2 regions of the Bacillus sp. PK6-025 genome follow, and region 1 is predicted to be linked to the other one. Evidence: riboswitches for the same ligand, from Rfam matches in the RefSeq annotation. Region 1 holds a riboswitch; the other holds the start of a gene.
What was found. A riboswitch is a leader RNA that binds a small molecule or an ion and turns the genes downstream of it on or off. The one in region 1 is predicted to bind S-adenosylmethionine.
Positions count from the first base shown of each region.

Region 1 (7,697 bases):
AGATACGATTGTCTCGCTGAAAAAGAAGAGCTTATTTTTGAAGGAAAAGACGGAACTTCAATACTGGCTGATGTAAGCCCGGGCGAGAAAGCCGTCAGCATCCATGTCTACTATGTCAACAGCCACAATGTCTGCATGATCCATACCGCTGAAGGTGTGACGACAGGAATCGTCCCCGATGAGACGCTGCCTCATATGGTTTATTCTTCCCGCTTTGCATCTGATGATCGGTTATTCGTCACGACAAACTACGAAGCCGAGTTTTCATACCTTGCCTTGTACAACGTTTCATCCGGTATTTTTGCGCCGGTGCTTTCGATTGACAAAACTGATTTAACAGCCATCCACGCTGATCCGAGCGGAACTTTCCTTTATCTGATTGGAAAAAAAGGCGTCAAAGAGGTGATGTATGAGTACAACACAGCAACAGGAGGAAGCCGGGAGGTGGACTGCCCTTGCACATCCATTTCGAAAATACACTGCGCCTCTTCGGGCACGCTGTACATTCTCGGCTCAACGCCGACCAGGCCGGCTAATCTCTATGTATTAACGAAAGGACAGACGAAATGGCGGCAATTAACGAAACATTCGGTTCCGGGTTTCTCCGAACAGGAGCTGTCATATCCGGAGGTTGTGACATATCCTTCTTTTGACGGTCTCGCTATAGAAGGGCTGCTGTTTAAGCCGGACCCGGAAGAAGCGAACGGCTGGACGATTATTTGGCCGCACGGCGGACCGCAAGATGCAGAAACCTTTATGTTCTATGATCTCTTTCAACTCGCTGCGAAAATGGGCTACCAGTTTATTCGCCCCTAATTTCAGGGGATCAGCGAATTACGGCTATTCCTTCTTTAAAATGGTTGAACAAGATTGGGGAGACGGACCGCGCCTCGATATGACTGCAGGCATCGACTGGCTTATCGATCAAAAGCTTGCGGACCGCGAAAAACTTTTTTTAATGGGGGGCAGCTACGGAGGGTATATGTCGCTATTGCTTCACGGAAGGCATCCAGAGTATTTCCGCGCCGTCGTCGATATATGCGGAGTCAGCAATCTGTTTTCGTTTGTCGAATCCGTACCGGATTTCTGGCAGCCGATGATGGAAAAATGGGTCGGCAAGCCTGAGCGGGATTATGAAAAACTGAAAGCCGATTCTCCTGTTACATACCTGGAGAATATGACTCAGCCGATGCTGATCATCCAAGGCGCAAACGATCCCCGCGTCGTAAAGGAAGAGTCCGATCAGGTCGTCGATCGGTTAAAAGCAAGGGGGCGGAATATTGAGTATCTTGTTTTGGAAAATGAAGGGCACGGTTTTTCTAAAACAGAAAATAAAATAAAAGCCTACCATAAAATTTTCGAATTTTTCGAAAGTAACCGCTTATATCTCGCGGCACAACTTGAAGAATAAAACCGATCAGGACTGGGGATGGTATACGTAAAAAGGAGGTTGACCCTTTGTTTAGAAGAAGATCAGGCATCCATCCCGCTGTATTGGTTTTAGGATCAGCTGCATTGACCGCGGCTTTTTCTCCCGAAATCCGCAAAAGATTGACAGGCATGTTCGCGAAGGGCATGGGAGGTCGACAGCAAGGTAACGGCCGAAACCAGATGATGATGAATCCGGCTGACATGATCAAACAGGCTTTCAATTCCGGAGGACAGTCACAGGAACATCGCCAGTCAGGCCATACGGCAAACGACCAGCATCAATCAAGCCATATGACTGCCCCGGTTAATGTCATGAACGATCAGACTGCAAACCAGACGATGTTCGATAACGACCAAAACTATTCATAAAAAACGGCCCGCACGAGCAATCAAGCTGTGCGGGCCGTTCTTCTTTTACACTTCTGCTTCAATGATATTAGTACGGTCTTGGTACGTGTCTTTTTCAAGTTCATTTGTTGCTTTGCTTGTGACAAGTCCTGACGTCATGCTGCCGCTGACATTAAGAGCCGTACGCCCCATGTCGATGAGCGGCTCAACCGAAATCAGCAGTCCAGCAAGCGCTACGGGCATATTTAACGCCGAAAGGACGAGAAGCGCTGCAAATGTCGCACCTCCGCCGACGCCTGCCACTCCGAAAGAGCTGATCGCAACAACAGCGATAACCGTGAACAAAAATGACGGCTCAAGCGGATTTTGTCCGACCGTCGGCGCAATCATGATCGCGAGCATTGCAGGGTAAATTCCGGCACATCCGTTTTGTCCGATGGACAGTCCGAAGGAACCGGCAAAGTTTGCAATGCCTTCGGGAACACCGAGGCTGCGCTGCGTTTTAATGTTCAGCGGCAAAGCGCCTGCGCTTGATCTAGATGTAAACGCAAATACAAGGACCGGAAACGCCTTTTTCAAATATGTGACAGGATTTAAACCGCTGAATGTAATGAGCAGCAGGTGAATGATGAACATGACGATCAGCGCCACATATGAAGCGATGACAAATTTGCCGAGCTTGGCAATGCTGTCGAGATCGCTCGTTGCAATCGTTTTTGTCATGATCGCCAATACACCGTAAGGCGTCAGCCTCAGAATCAACGTCACTACACGCATAATGATCGCATACACGGCATCAACCATCTTTTTGAAAAGCTCAGCTTGTTCAGGCTGTTTTCGATTGACCCCGAGATACGCGATTCCAAGGAAAGCCGCAAAAATAACAACGGCGATCGTTGATGTCGGTCTTGCTCCCGTAAAATCTAAAAACGGATTCCCCGGAAGAAGCTCGACAATTTGCTGTGGAAGTGTTTTGGCTTCCATGTCCTGCGATTTCTGTTCGAGTTCCGCCCCTCTCATTGACTCTGCCTGGCCTTGATCCACATGGACAGCCTGCAGGTCGAAAGCAAGTGCGGACGCGATTCCCACCGCAGCAGCGACAGCTGTCGTCGCGATCAAGAGGCCGATGATCAATCCGCTGATTTTTCCGATATTGTGCGTCAGTTTAAGCTTTGTAAAAGCACCCAAAATCGAGATGAATACAAGCGGCATAACGATCATCTGCAAAAGCTTCACATAGCCGCCGCCTGCAATATTAAACCAATCAGATGTCTGCGTAATCGTTTCTGAAGACGAACCATATATAAAATGCAAAGCGAATCCAAAAACAATGCCGATTCCCAGAGCGGTAAATACCCGCTTAGAAAACGAAACATGTTTTTTTTGCATCATATAAAGGAGCGCCATCAGGCCGAGCATGACGATAATATTAATAACAACAAATAATGTCATGGTAACAAAAGCACCCCCAGAATTTTTTACATTTAAAAACTATAGTACAACAAACCTGATTGGTCAAGTAGGAATTATCGATGTATTTCAATATATGACCCGGGAATCAATTGCGCGACTGACATTTTATTCGCCGATGTCTTTCAGTGGAACAAAAGTCGGCAGCTGTGCACCGTCAAACTCTTTTTTGATCAATTCAGCGGTATCGTCTGATTGGTACAGCTCAACGATCTTTTTCAAATCTTCACGGTCCCGGTCTTCTGTTCTGGCCGCAATAATGTTGATGTACGGTGTCGCTGTTTCGTCTTCCAGTTTAATCGAATCTTTGACAGGATGGAAGCCGGCGTCAACCGCTATGCCGTTGTTGATAACAGATGCAGCGACGTCGGGAAGCACGCGCGGCGTTTGCTCTGCGGCCACCGTTGTGATTTTGAGTTTTTTAGGATTTTCTTTAATCGCATCAAGCGTTCCGTTTCCGTCAAATCCGTCCTTTAATTGAAGCAGGCCGGCGGACTCCAACAGGAGCAAGGCTCTGCCCATGTTCGTCGCTTCGCTCGGAACAGCGATTTCCGCGCCGTTTGGTATATCGTCAGGCGAATCATACTTCTCGGAATAAATGCCCATCGGAGCGATGATCGTTGTGCCGATCGGCGATAGTTCAAGATTGCGTTCCTTTTTGAATGCATTAAAGTAAGATATCGTCTGAAATGCATTGGCGTCAATGTCACCGCCCGCCAAAGCCTGGTTCGGCTGAACATAATCAGAATATTTGACGATTTCAAGCTTTAAGCCTTCTTTCTCGGCTTTTTTCTTCACAAAGTCCCAGATTCTTGTATCCGTTCCGCTGATGCCGATTTTAATGGTTTTCGCATCAGAGTCTGCCGCACACCCCGCGATCACTCCCGCAAGCAGCAGTAAAATGATAACAAATGTGAACTTTTTCATCATAGCTGTCTCCCTCTCTGTTTATCTTCTTCTCAATTTTTTGGACAGAACGTTTCCGGATGTCTGCAATCCCTGCACAACGATGACGAGAATTGCAACCGTGATGATCATCGTCAGCGTGTCAAACCTTTGGTAGCCGTATGTGATCGCCAAATCCCCAAGACCGCCGGCGCCTATCGCACCAGCCATCGCCGACGCTCCGACCAATCCGACCGTTGCCACCGTAAAACTCAGCACAAGCGAACCGAGCGCTTCCGGAATCAGAAACCGGAAGATGATCTGCCGCGGAGTCGCTCCCATTGCTTCAGCGGCTTCAATGACTCCCGGATCGACTTCAAGCAGAGAGTTCTCGACGAGCCTTGCGATGTAAGGCCCCGCATAAAAAGTCAGGGGAACAATCGCTGCCGATGTGCCGATGGACGTCCCCACAATCAGCCTTGTCACCGGAATTAAAGCAACCATCAAGATGATAAACGGAACGGAACGGAAAATGTTAATGATCATATTGACAACCGTAAAAACTGCCGGATTTTCAAGCAGATGCCCCTTCCTTGTGACAACCAGCAAAATGCCGAGCGGAATGCCGATCACGCTTGAAAATAAAAGCGAGAAAACCGTCATTTGAATCGTCTGAACCAGTGCGTCAATGATTTGGTCATATGTAACAAGCATGCTTATACCTCCCTGATGCGAATGTTTTCTCTGCGGATATATTCGAGCGCCCGCCCGATTTCACCGTCTTCCCCCTGCAGTTCAACCGTCATACTGCCAAACGGAATTCCCTGAAGCTCTGTAATCGTTCCGTGCAGAATGTTGACTTCTACGTCAAACCGCTTTGCCACTTGCGAAAGAAATGGCTTCCCGGAAGATTCGCCGACAAATTGAAGCTGGTAGAGATGCTTCACATTTAATTTTTGAATCGATTCAGGTATCTCGTGGTCGATGGCTGATTTGACAAAGCTTTTGGCCGTTTCGGTTTCCGGCGCGGAAAACACGTCAAACACGCTGCCTGATTCAATGATCCTTCCTTTTTCAATGACCGCGACTTTGTCGCAGATTTCTTTTGCCACATTCATTTCATGAGTGATCAACAAAATCGTGATGTTATATTGTTCGTTGACGCGCTTCAGCAGCTTCAAAATATCGCCGGTCGTCTGCGGGTCAAGCGCGGATGTCGCTTCATCACAGAGCAGAACCTCCGGATTTGTCGCCAGCGCCCGGGCAATGCCGACGCGCTGCTTTTGGCCGCCCGACAGCTGATCCGGATAATCGCGGGCTTTATCCTCAAGTCCGACAAAATGGAGCAGTTCCGTCACTTTTTGCTTGATTTCGGCTTTCGGTGTTTTGACAAGCGCGAGCGGCTCAGCGACATTAGCGAAAATCGTCTTTGAATTTAACAGGTTAAAATGCTGAAATACCATGCCGATCTTCCTTTTAACAGCTCGAATCTCAGCTTTCGACAGAGACATCAAGTCTCTTCCGCCGACGAATACCTTTCCGGCCGTCGGTTTTTCAAGGAAGTTCACACAGCGGATCAGCGTGCTTTTCCCTGCGCCGCTGAATCCGATGACGCCGTATATTTCCCCTTTATCTACATGAAGGTCGATTCCATTGAGCGCATGAACCTTCTGTCCGCCGCTTTCATAGACCTTTTCAACGCCTTCAAATGTAATCATGATGATCTTCCTCCTCTTTTTGGCTAACAAAAAAGGCTCCCTCTTAAAAAATAAGAAGAAGCCTTAGACGACACGAAGTAAATAGAGTGGTCCGCTCTCTTCTTATCTTCCAAGCCCGTACGGCTTGTTGGATGTGGCACAGTATTCTGCTGTATGCAGAACCCGCTGCCGAGGCTTCATAGGGCCAATTCCCTCCGCCTCTCTGAATAAGAAGTGTTGATGCATGAAGTTTTACCTAACTTTACAGCTTCTTTGAAATGTTGTCAATCAGAATTGTGAAAATTTCAAAAACCCGCTTTTTAATGCTTTATTTTTCGCCCTGATTATTAAATTTCACTTTTTTTAAAAAAATTGTGTTTAGCAGTTGTAATTTCGCTTAAACACTGGTAAAGTAAAGGTAATTATTTTTGTTCGAACTATCTTTAAGAAGAAAGTTTTGTAAGAGTTTTCGTCTTGGAAGTTTGTTTTAGAGCAAGAATAGTGAATTTAAGCGTTATCGCTTTAGGAGGAAATTTCATGCTAGAAGGTAAAGTAAAATGGTTTAACTCTGAAAAAGGTTTCGGATTCATCGAAGTTGAAGGACAAGACGATGTATTCGTTCATTTCTCTGCTATTCAAGGCGAAGGCTTCAAAACTTTGGAAGAAGGCCAATCTGTATCTTTCGAAATCGTTGAAGGAAACCGCGGACCACAAGCTGCTAACGTAACAAAAGCGTAAGCTGTGAACCGCTGATCTTCATACAGGACTGCTGACCGAATGTCAGCAGTCTTTTTATATTTAAAAAAAGCCTGACGCCCGGAAAACCGGCGTCAGGCTTTTTTTGCGAAAACCGCTTATGAAGCGATGTCTCTTTTTGTGAATGCACCAAAGGCGAGCACATGAAAAACGATAAAATAGACAGCCAGCACCACAATCGAGAATCCCAGCGTCATGTCTGAAACAAGCGGAGATCCGTCAAAGTATTGAGTGAGATCAGTGTTGGCAAATAAGATGTATTTCACCCAATCAAATTTCGTTGCGAGCAAGTTTGTCACCGTTCCGCCCATTGCCAAAAGGAAAATTGAAATACCTACGGCAAGCGAGCTGTTTCTGAAAACAGCTGAAATCATAAAGGCCATTGTCGCCATCATCAAAAGCGAGATTGAATTCAGCAAATAGCTGCCGGCCAAGTGCAGCAGCAGGCTTTTTTCTTCAACTGTTCCATCGGCGTACGCCAAGTGAACCTGGCTGCCGTCGCCTGCCCCGAATAAAGCAATGCCTGTGATACCCGCGCTTGCGAACAGAATGAAAAGCAAAGCCAATGCAAAAAGCAGAACTGTAAAATATTTTGCCAGCAAAATTTTAAAGCGGCTGATCGGCCTGATGACAAGCAGCTTCACCGTTCCCCAGTTGAATTCATTCGCAACGATTCCCGCAGCCACCGTGATCACAAACAGACCGAGGAGAGGAATGGTGCTGCTCGCGTCGCTGATGAACGACAGGGCCGAATAGTCCCCGTCTTCCGGCAAATCGTGCTTGATTCGATACTCATTAATGGCGGTCAACCGTTCATAGCTTTTTTCAAGTGCCGGATTATTGACCCCTTTAAGTTGTTCTTTCATATCTTTATTTTCCTGCATCAATTCTTTTTTCCAGTCCGGGTTTTGGTCTGTCTCTCCGATCGTCTTTGTGAGAACGCCCAGCCCGATGGCAGATAACAGCAAAATCGCAATCATGACATATGTGCCTTTTCGATTAAAAATTTTGATCCATTCATTTACGATGAGATTAAACATGCTGAGCTTCCTCCTTCTCTGCGGTGATTTCCAGGAACCGGTCTTCCAGCGATTTGTTCACAGCCTTCAC
Region 1 covers NZ_CP096509.1:990,063-997,759, reverse strand. Annotated here, with positions in the region: gene M1D67_RS05060 (alpha/beta hydrolase family protein) at 157-816, shown strand; gene M1D67_RS05055 (alpha/beta hydrolase family protein) at 743-1,411, shown strand; gene M1D67_RS05050 (hypothetical protein) at 1,459-1,800, shown strand; gene M1D67_RS05045 (L-cystine transporter) at 1,846-3,231, opposite strand; gene M1D67_RS05040 (MetQ/NlpA family ABC transporter substrate-binding protein) at 3,358-4,176, opposite strand; gene M1D67_RS05035 (methionine ABC transporter permease) at 4,198-4,848, opposite strand; gene M1D67_RS05030 (methionine ABC transporter ATP-binding protein) at 4,851-5,852, opposite strand; SAM riboswitch class I at 5,952-6,065, opposite strand; gene cspB (cold shock-like protein CspB) at 6,369-6,569, shown strand; gene M1D67_RS05020 (ABC transporter permease) at 6,686-7,627, opposite strand; gene M1D67_RS05015 (ABC transporter ATP-binding protein) at 7,620-7,697, opposite strand, start outside.

Region 2 (7,697 bases), 240 kb from region 1:
TACGATGACCTTCTGACGATTCAGCCTCTGGACGTTTATGAAGCGATGCGCGAAGGCAAAGCGCCGAAAACGTCCCAGCCGTCCATGATGCGGTTCAAGAATGCATTCAGCGAGCTGGCCGGCGAAAACAAACCCGCTCTCTATATCGCCTTTTCTTCAGAGCTTTCCGGAACATACCAGACGGCTGTGATGGCAGCAAACGAAGTCAAGGAAGAGTTCCCTGATTTCGATCTGCGGATCATCGACTCAAAATGCGCTTCATTAGGCTATGGGCTCGCGGTTAAGCACGCCCTTAAACTCGCAACTAACGGCAATACAATACAAGAAATTGAATCGTCTGTAAAGGACTTTTGCGAACATCTTGAACATATTTTTACCGTAGATGACCTGACTTATTTGGCAAGAGGCGGAAGAATCAGCAAAGCATCGGCATTTGTCGGCGGTTTGCTGAATATTAAACCGCTCCTGCATGTTGAAGACGGCAAGCTTGTCCCCTTGGAAAAAATCCGCGGCAAAAAGAAGCTGCTCAAACGGATGATCGATTTGATGAAAGAAAGAAGCGTCGATTTGAGCGGACAGACGGTCGGCATCAGCCACGGAGATGACGAAGAGACGGCCGAAGAGGTCAAACGGATGATCGAAGCCGAATTTCAGCCGGGGGAAATCGTCGTCAACATGGTCGGTTCAGCGGTCGGCGCCCATTCCGGCCCCGGAACGTTGGCGGTCTTTTTTCCGGGGAAAGACAAAAGATAAGGTAAAACAGAGGCCTGCTTGATAAAAGCAGGCTTTCTTCGTCAGCTGTCTTCGGTGACTGTTCCTTCAGCGGCGGCCGGTGTAAGCGCTCCATCAAGAAAACCGGCAGCCGCTGTCGCGACATCAGGACCTCCAGACCCCTCGACCACTTTTTCCATTGTGATCGGACAAATTTTGAACGCACCGCCAAAATTGACGACTCCTCCTGCCGAAACACTTTGAATGTAAACTGAGCAGCAATGTTTCATACCAAGTCTCCTTTTTTTGGGTCTTATGATATGTGTATGCTGGCGGTACAAGGAGGCTTAAACTTCCCGGCAAAAAACATCGCGGTTGGGAGAGTACATAGTTTCGCCGGCAGTGTGCAAGCTAAAAGCGACATTTTGACAGGAGGTGCTTCCTCATGAAAGATGATGATAAAAAGCCAGTTGACAACAACGCCGTCAACCAGCAGAAAAACCGGCTCGCTGAAAAGAACAGACAAGCCGGTAAACACCAGGAATCAAAGAAGCCTGATCACTTGTAAAAAACCGGCGGCGTCCTCATCGGACGCCGCCTCATATTTATTTTTTCTCGTATGTCCAGCCCTCTTCCTGATAGATTTTATCCTGTTTCATCAGATGACCGAGCGCCCTTTTAAATGCTGCTTTGCTCATGTTGAAGCGCTCTTTGATATCCTCAGGGTCGCTTTTATCCCAGAACGGCATCGCGCCGTTTCTCGTTCTCATATAAGTCAAAATTTGTTCTGCATCAACCGATAAGGCATCCTGCTTTCTTGGCAGAAGCGACAGATTAACAGAACCGTCTTCTTTTACTTTGATCACCCTTGCGGTCAGCTTTTCCCCAAGCCTCGGCTCTTCCTTTCGCTCAGAAGAATGGATAAAGCCTCTGATGCCGGTTTCGGAAATCATAAAAGAGCCTGATGCGATCAAGCGGTAGATCGTTCCGGTGAGCTCTTTATTCATCAGACCGGGTGAAGCTTCACTAAACAGCTCGCTGATCTTATCCTCCGGCGCCGGTTTGGCAAACATCCTTCCGTGCCCCGTGATTTTCAGCATACAGTACAGCCTGTCCCCTTTTTGCGGCCATACTGATTCATACGGCGGGAGATGCTCTGTCGCAACGAGGGCGTCCTTCGAGAGCCCGACATCGACGAAAACCCCCATGCCGCTGACGGCATCAACGACTTCCACCCAGCCGTACTGTTCAGCGCTGATCATCGGCTTTCTCATCGTAGCCGCCAAGCGATCTTCATGATCGACATATAAAAAGACATCGACCTCTTCTCTGTCTTCAATATCCTCCGTGATCTCGCTCTGATGCAGAAGGACCGCCGTTTCGCCGTCCGTCAAAAAGTAACCGTAATCGGCTTTATGATCTATTTTCAATGTTAGCTGCTGTCCTGGTTTCATACTGTTTCTTCCTTTCTTATCCGCCTGTTTTTCTTTTTCTTATTATTCCTCCAATGTTAAAATTATTGCCGGATCGCGGCCAGGCAAACCGCTCGATATTGGAAGTTTCACCTTATTCTACTATAATTGACTCATAAGTAAAATGGATGGAGGTTTTCACATGGCGAAAGAAAGCTCATTTGATATCGTCTCAAAGGTTGAACTGCCTGAAGTTCAAAACGCAATTCAGACCGCTCTCAAGGAAATCGGCACACGCTATGATTTCAAAGGGTCAAAAAGCAGCATCACACTCGAAGGAGACGAGCTCGTTCTCGTATCGGACGACGAATTTAAAATGAACCAGCTGAAAGACGTGCTTGTCGGCAAACTGATCAAGCGGAACGTCCCGACGAAAAACATCGAATACTCAAAGCTTGAGAACGCTTCAGGCGGCACGGTCAGACAGCGCGGAAAACTAGTTCAGGGCATCGACAAAGAAAACGCGAAAAAAATCAATAACCTGATAAAAAAATCGGGTCTGAAAGTTAAATCGCAAGTGCAGGATGATCAAGTCCGCGTAACCGGAAAAAATAAAGACGACCTTCAGCAAATCATCGCGATGGTGAGGGAAGCCGACCTGCCGATTGATGTCCAATTTATAAATTTTCGATAAATTCTTAATTTACTGTTGATTATTCTCCCGATTTTCGGTAAATTGAGTAAAAGTAATCAATAGAAACTAAATAGCTGTTCTTATCAAGAGAGGCAGAGGGACTGGCCCGATGAAGCCTCAGCAACCGGTGAATGAATATTCATGACCAAGGTGCTAAATCCAGCAAGCAGTCTGCTTGGAAGATAAGAAGACGGACAATGTCGATGAAAAGTCTTCTGCTTCACAGAAGACTTTTTTGTTTATCAAAAATGCTTAAGGGGGAAAACGATGGGTTTTTTGGAGGATATAAAAAGCAAAACGTTAATCGCGGACGGCGCAATGGGCACACTTCTGTATTCCTACGGGATCGACAGGTGTTTTGAGGAACTGAACATCTCCAAGCCCGAAGAAGTGAGACGCGTCCACGAAGCGTATGTACAGGCCGGCGCCGATATTATTCAAACGAACACGTACGGCGCAAACTTCATTAAGCTGTCCAGATACGGGCTCGAAGACGAAACAAAACAAATCAACGAAAAAGCGGTCCGTCTCGCCCGCTCCGCCGCCGGTTCTGCTTATGTTCTCGGTACGCTCGGCGGAATCCGGACGTTCAACAAAAACTCGTATTCTCTCGAGGACATTAAAAGAAGCTTCCGCGAACAGCTCTATCTTCTGTTAAATGAGCAGTCGGACGGACTTCTGCTCGAAACCTATTATGATTTAGAAGAAGCGCGCGAAGTTTTAAAGATTGCCAGAAAGGAAACAGAGCTGCCGATCATTTTGAATGTCTCAATGCACGAAGAGGGCGTTCTTCAGGACGGAACCCCGCTTGCGGACGGCCTGAAGCAGCTGGCATCCCTCGGCGCAGACGTCGTTGGCATCAACTGCCGCCTCGGCCCTTATCATATGATCAGAGCGCTTGAAGAAGTCCCGCTTTTAGAAGACGCCTATCTTTCCGTCTATCCGAACAGCAGCCTCCCATCCCTTGTCGAAGGCAGGCTTGTTTATGAGACAGATGATGAATATTTCAGGGAAAGCGCGGAGGAATTCCGCAATCAAGGCGCACGGATCATTGGCGGCTGCTGCGGAACCACGCCGAACCACATCAGGGCGATGGCTGAGGCGGTCAAAGGGCTTCCTCCAGTCACCGAAAAGCACGTGAAAATCAGAAAGAAAGCGGCGCTTGCTGTTCAAAACGAAAGGACAGAGCCCGTTCTCGACGATCTGGCCAAGCAAAAACGGTCCATTATCGTCGAACTCGATCCTCCAAAACAATTAAACTTTGAGAAATTTTTGCACGCCGCTAAAGAGCTTCAATCAGCCGGAATCGATGCACTGACATTGGCGGACAACTCGCTTGCCACACCGAGGATCAGCAATGTCGCCTGCGGCGCGCTCTTAAAACAGCGCCTCGATATGAGGTCGCTGATCCATATTACATGCAGAGACCGCAACCTGATCGGCCTGCAGTCCCATCTAATGGGGCTCGATACACTGGGGCTGTCAGACGTGCTGGCGATTACCGGCGATCCGTCGAAAATCGGCGACTTTCCGGGAGCGACTTCCGTCTATGATCTGACATCGTTCGATTTGATCAGCCTGATCAAGCAGTTCAACGAAGGCTTGTCATATTCAGGTAAACCGCTCGGCAAGAAAACAAATTTCTCAGTGTCGGCCGCCTTCAATCCGAATGTCAGACACATTGACAAAGCGGTGAAACGGCTTGAGAAAAAAATCGCCTGCGGCGCAGACTATTTCATTTCCCAGCCTGTCTATTCAGAGGAGCAGCTCATCAAAATCCACGAAGAAACAAAGCATCTTGAAACACCGATCTATATCGGCGTCATGCCGCTGACCAGCAGCCGCAACGCGGAATTCATCCACAACGAAATCCCCGGCATCAAACTGTCCGATTCAATCCGCGAAAAGATGGCGCTGGCGGGAAATGACAAACAAAAACAGGCCGAGGAAGGGCTCGCGATCGCCCGCTCCCTGCTTGATGCGGCGTGCGACCTGTTCAACGGCATTTATCTGATCACACCGTTTTTGCGGTCTGATTTAACCGCCGAACTGACGGCATATATCCACCAGAAAGAAAAGGAGAAAACAAATGTTTAACATCAATGACCAGCTGAAGAAAAAAATCCTCGTCCTTGACGGTGCGATGGGAACGATGATCCAGAATGCCGGTTTGTCCGCCGCTGACTTCGGCGGCGAGGCCTATGAAGGGTGCAATGAATTTCTAAGCATCACGGCACCTCATATCATTCAGGGCATCCACGAAGCCTATCTGGCCGCTAAAGCCGATATCATCGAAACCAATACATTCGGAGCCACACGGCTCGTTCTGGACGAGTACGACCTCGGGCAGCGCGCCTATGAAGTCAACCTCGCTTCAGTCAAACTCGCCAAAGCGGCCGCCGAAAAGTTTTCCACACCTGAATGGCCAAGGTTTGTCGCCGGCGCGATGGGTCCGACGACAAAAACCCTTTCCGTCACCGGCGGCACGACCTTTGACGAGCTGATCGATAATTACGAGGAACAGGCAAGAGCGCTGATCACAGGGGGAGCCGACCTCTTGCTGCTCGAAACGAGCCAGGATATGCTGAACGTTAAAGCGGGCTTTATCGGTATCAGACAAGCCTTCGAAAAAACCGGCAAAACCCTTCCCCTCATGGTATCAGGCACGATCGAACCGATGGGCACGACACTGGCCGGCCAGGATATCGAATCGTTCTATATCTCACTCGAGCATATGAAGCCGGTCAGCGTCGGTTTAAATTGCGCGACGGGCCCGGAATTTATGACAGATCACATCAGAACCCTTTCTTCCCTTGCGAGGACGGCCGTCAGCTGCTATCCGAATGCCGGCCTCCCCGATGAGGAGGGACAATACCATGAATCACCGCAATCGCTCGCGAAAAAAATCAAGGCGTTTGCAGAAGAAGGCTGGCTGAACATTGTCGGCGGCTGCTGCGGAACGACGCCCGCCCATATTGAAGCGCTGGCCGATGAAGTAGCCTCGCTGCCGCCGCGGACGGTCCCTTCGGAAAAAAAGCCGCACACCGTCTCAGGGATCGACGGACTAATTTATGAAGAAACGATGCGTCCCCTTTTTGTCGGGGAGCGGACAAATGTCATCGGATCGAGAAAATTCAAGCGGCTGATCGCTGAACAGAAATTTGAGGAAGCATCCGAAATCGCGAGAGCCCAAGTGAAAAACGGCGCCCATGTCATCGACATCTGCCTTGCAGACCCGGACCGCGATGAAGCGGAAGATATGGAAGGCTTCTTAAAAGAAGCGATGAAAAAAGTAAAAGCCCCGTTTGTCATCGACTCGACGGACAAAACGGTGATTGAAAAGGCGCTGAAATACTCACAGGGAAAAGCGATCATCAATTCGATCAACCTTGAAGACGGCGAAGAACGGTTCGCTGACATCCTCCCGCTCGTCAAACAGTTCGGAGGGGCACTCGTCGTCGGCACGATCGATGAAGAGGGAATGGCGGTCACCGCGGAAAAGAAGCTGGCCGTCGCCGTCAGGTCGCATCAGCTGCTCACCGAAAAGTACGGAATACCGGCCAGCGATATCATCTTCGATCCGCTCGTCTTCCCTGTCGGAACAGGTGATGAACAATACATCGGCTCAGCTAAAGAAACGATCGAAGGCATCCGCCTCATCAAAGAGCGGCTCCCTGAATGTTTAACGATTCTCGGCGTCAGCAACGTCTCATTCGGTCTTCCGCCCGTCGGCCGGGAAATCTTAAATGCTGTATTCTTGTACCACGCAACACAGGCCGGGCTTGATTACGCGATCGTCAATACGGAAAAGCTTGAGCGGTTCGCTTCCATTCCTAAAGAAGAAGTCGAAATGGCTGAAAAACTTCTGTTTCACACTGATGACAAAACGCTCGCATCCTTCACTGACTTCTACCGCGGAAAGAAAAAAACGGACAAACAGCCGAAAACATCTCTTTCCCTGGAAGAGCGCTTGGCTGAGTACGTCATCGAGGGTACAAAAGAAGGCTTGATTCCCGATCTCGAACAAGCGTTGAAAAAATTTGCCGCCCCGCTCGACGTGATCAACGGTCCGCTTATGGATGGCATGGCGGAGGTCGGACGGCTGTTTAACAACAATGAGCTGATTGTCGCTGAAGTGCTGCAGTCGGCAGAAGTCATGAAAGCTGCCGTTTCCTTTCTCGAACAGTATATGGAAAAGAAAGACGACAGCGGCAAAGGAAAGATCGTTTTGGCAACCGTTAAAGGCGATGTCCATGATATCGGCAAAAACTTAGTCGACATCATTTTAAGCAACAACGGCTACAAGGTTGTCGATCTTGGGATTAAAGTGACACCGCAGGAATTAATTGAAGCGGTCCGCAAAGAGAATCCCGATATCATCGGTCTGTCCGGCCTGCTCGTCAAATCGGCGCAGCAAATGGTCGTTACAGCGCAGGACCTCGACAAAGCGGATATTTCCATCCCGATTATGGTCGGCGGGGCCGCTCTTTCAAGAAAGTTCACAAACATGAAAATTTCGCCTGAATATAAAGGGCCGGTTTTATACGCGAAGGACGCCATGGACGGCTTATCGCTCGCCAATCAGCTGCGGACGGACCCGTCGCAGTTTCTCGAGAAAAAAGAAGCTGCTGCACCCGCCGCCGTCGCGGAGAAAAAGCAGACGAAAGCCGTGATTGAAATGCTTGAAAAACGGGCGCACGTTCCGCAGGCGCCGGTCTTTCAGCCGGAAGACTTGAAGCGGCACTATTTGAAAAATATCGACCTTTCCTATATCGTGCCGTATGTCAATGAACAAATGCTGCTCGGCCATCACCTCGGCTTGAAAGGAAAAGTCAAAAAACTCCTGGCTGAACAGCATCCGAAAGCACTGGAGCTGAAAG
Region 2 covers NZ_CP096509.1:1,229,921-1,237,617, reverse strand. Annotated here, with positions in the region: gene M1D67_RS06225 (DegV family protein) at 1-753, shown strand, start outside; gene M1D67_RS06220 (spore germination protein) at 795-1,001, opposite strand; gene M1D67_RS06215 (DUF3941 domain-containing protein) at 1,157-1,279, shown strand; partial or broken gene M1D67_RS06210 (CvfB family protein) at 1,317-2,185, opposite strand; gene M1D67_RS06205 (YajQ family cyclic di-GMP-binding protein) at 2,326-2,817, shown strand; SAM riboswitch class I at 2,895-3,006, shown strand; gene M1D67_RS06200 (bifunctional homocysteine S-methyltransferase/methylenetetrahydrofolate reductase) at 3,085-4,914, shown strand; gene metH (methionine synthase) at 4,907-7,697, shown strand, end outside.
Region 2: another riboswitch for S-adenosylmethionine. It lies ahead of M1D67_RS06200 (bifunctional homocysteine S-methyltransferase/methylenetetrahydrofolate reductase); the one in region 1 lies ahead of M1D67_RS05030 (methionine ABC transporter ATP-binding protein).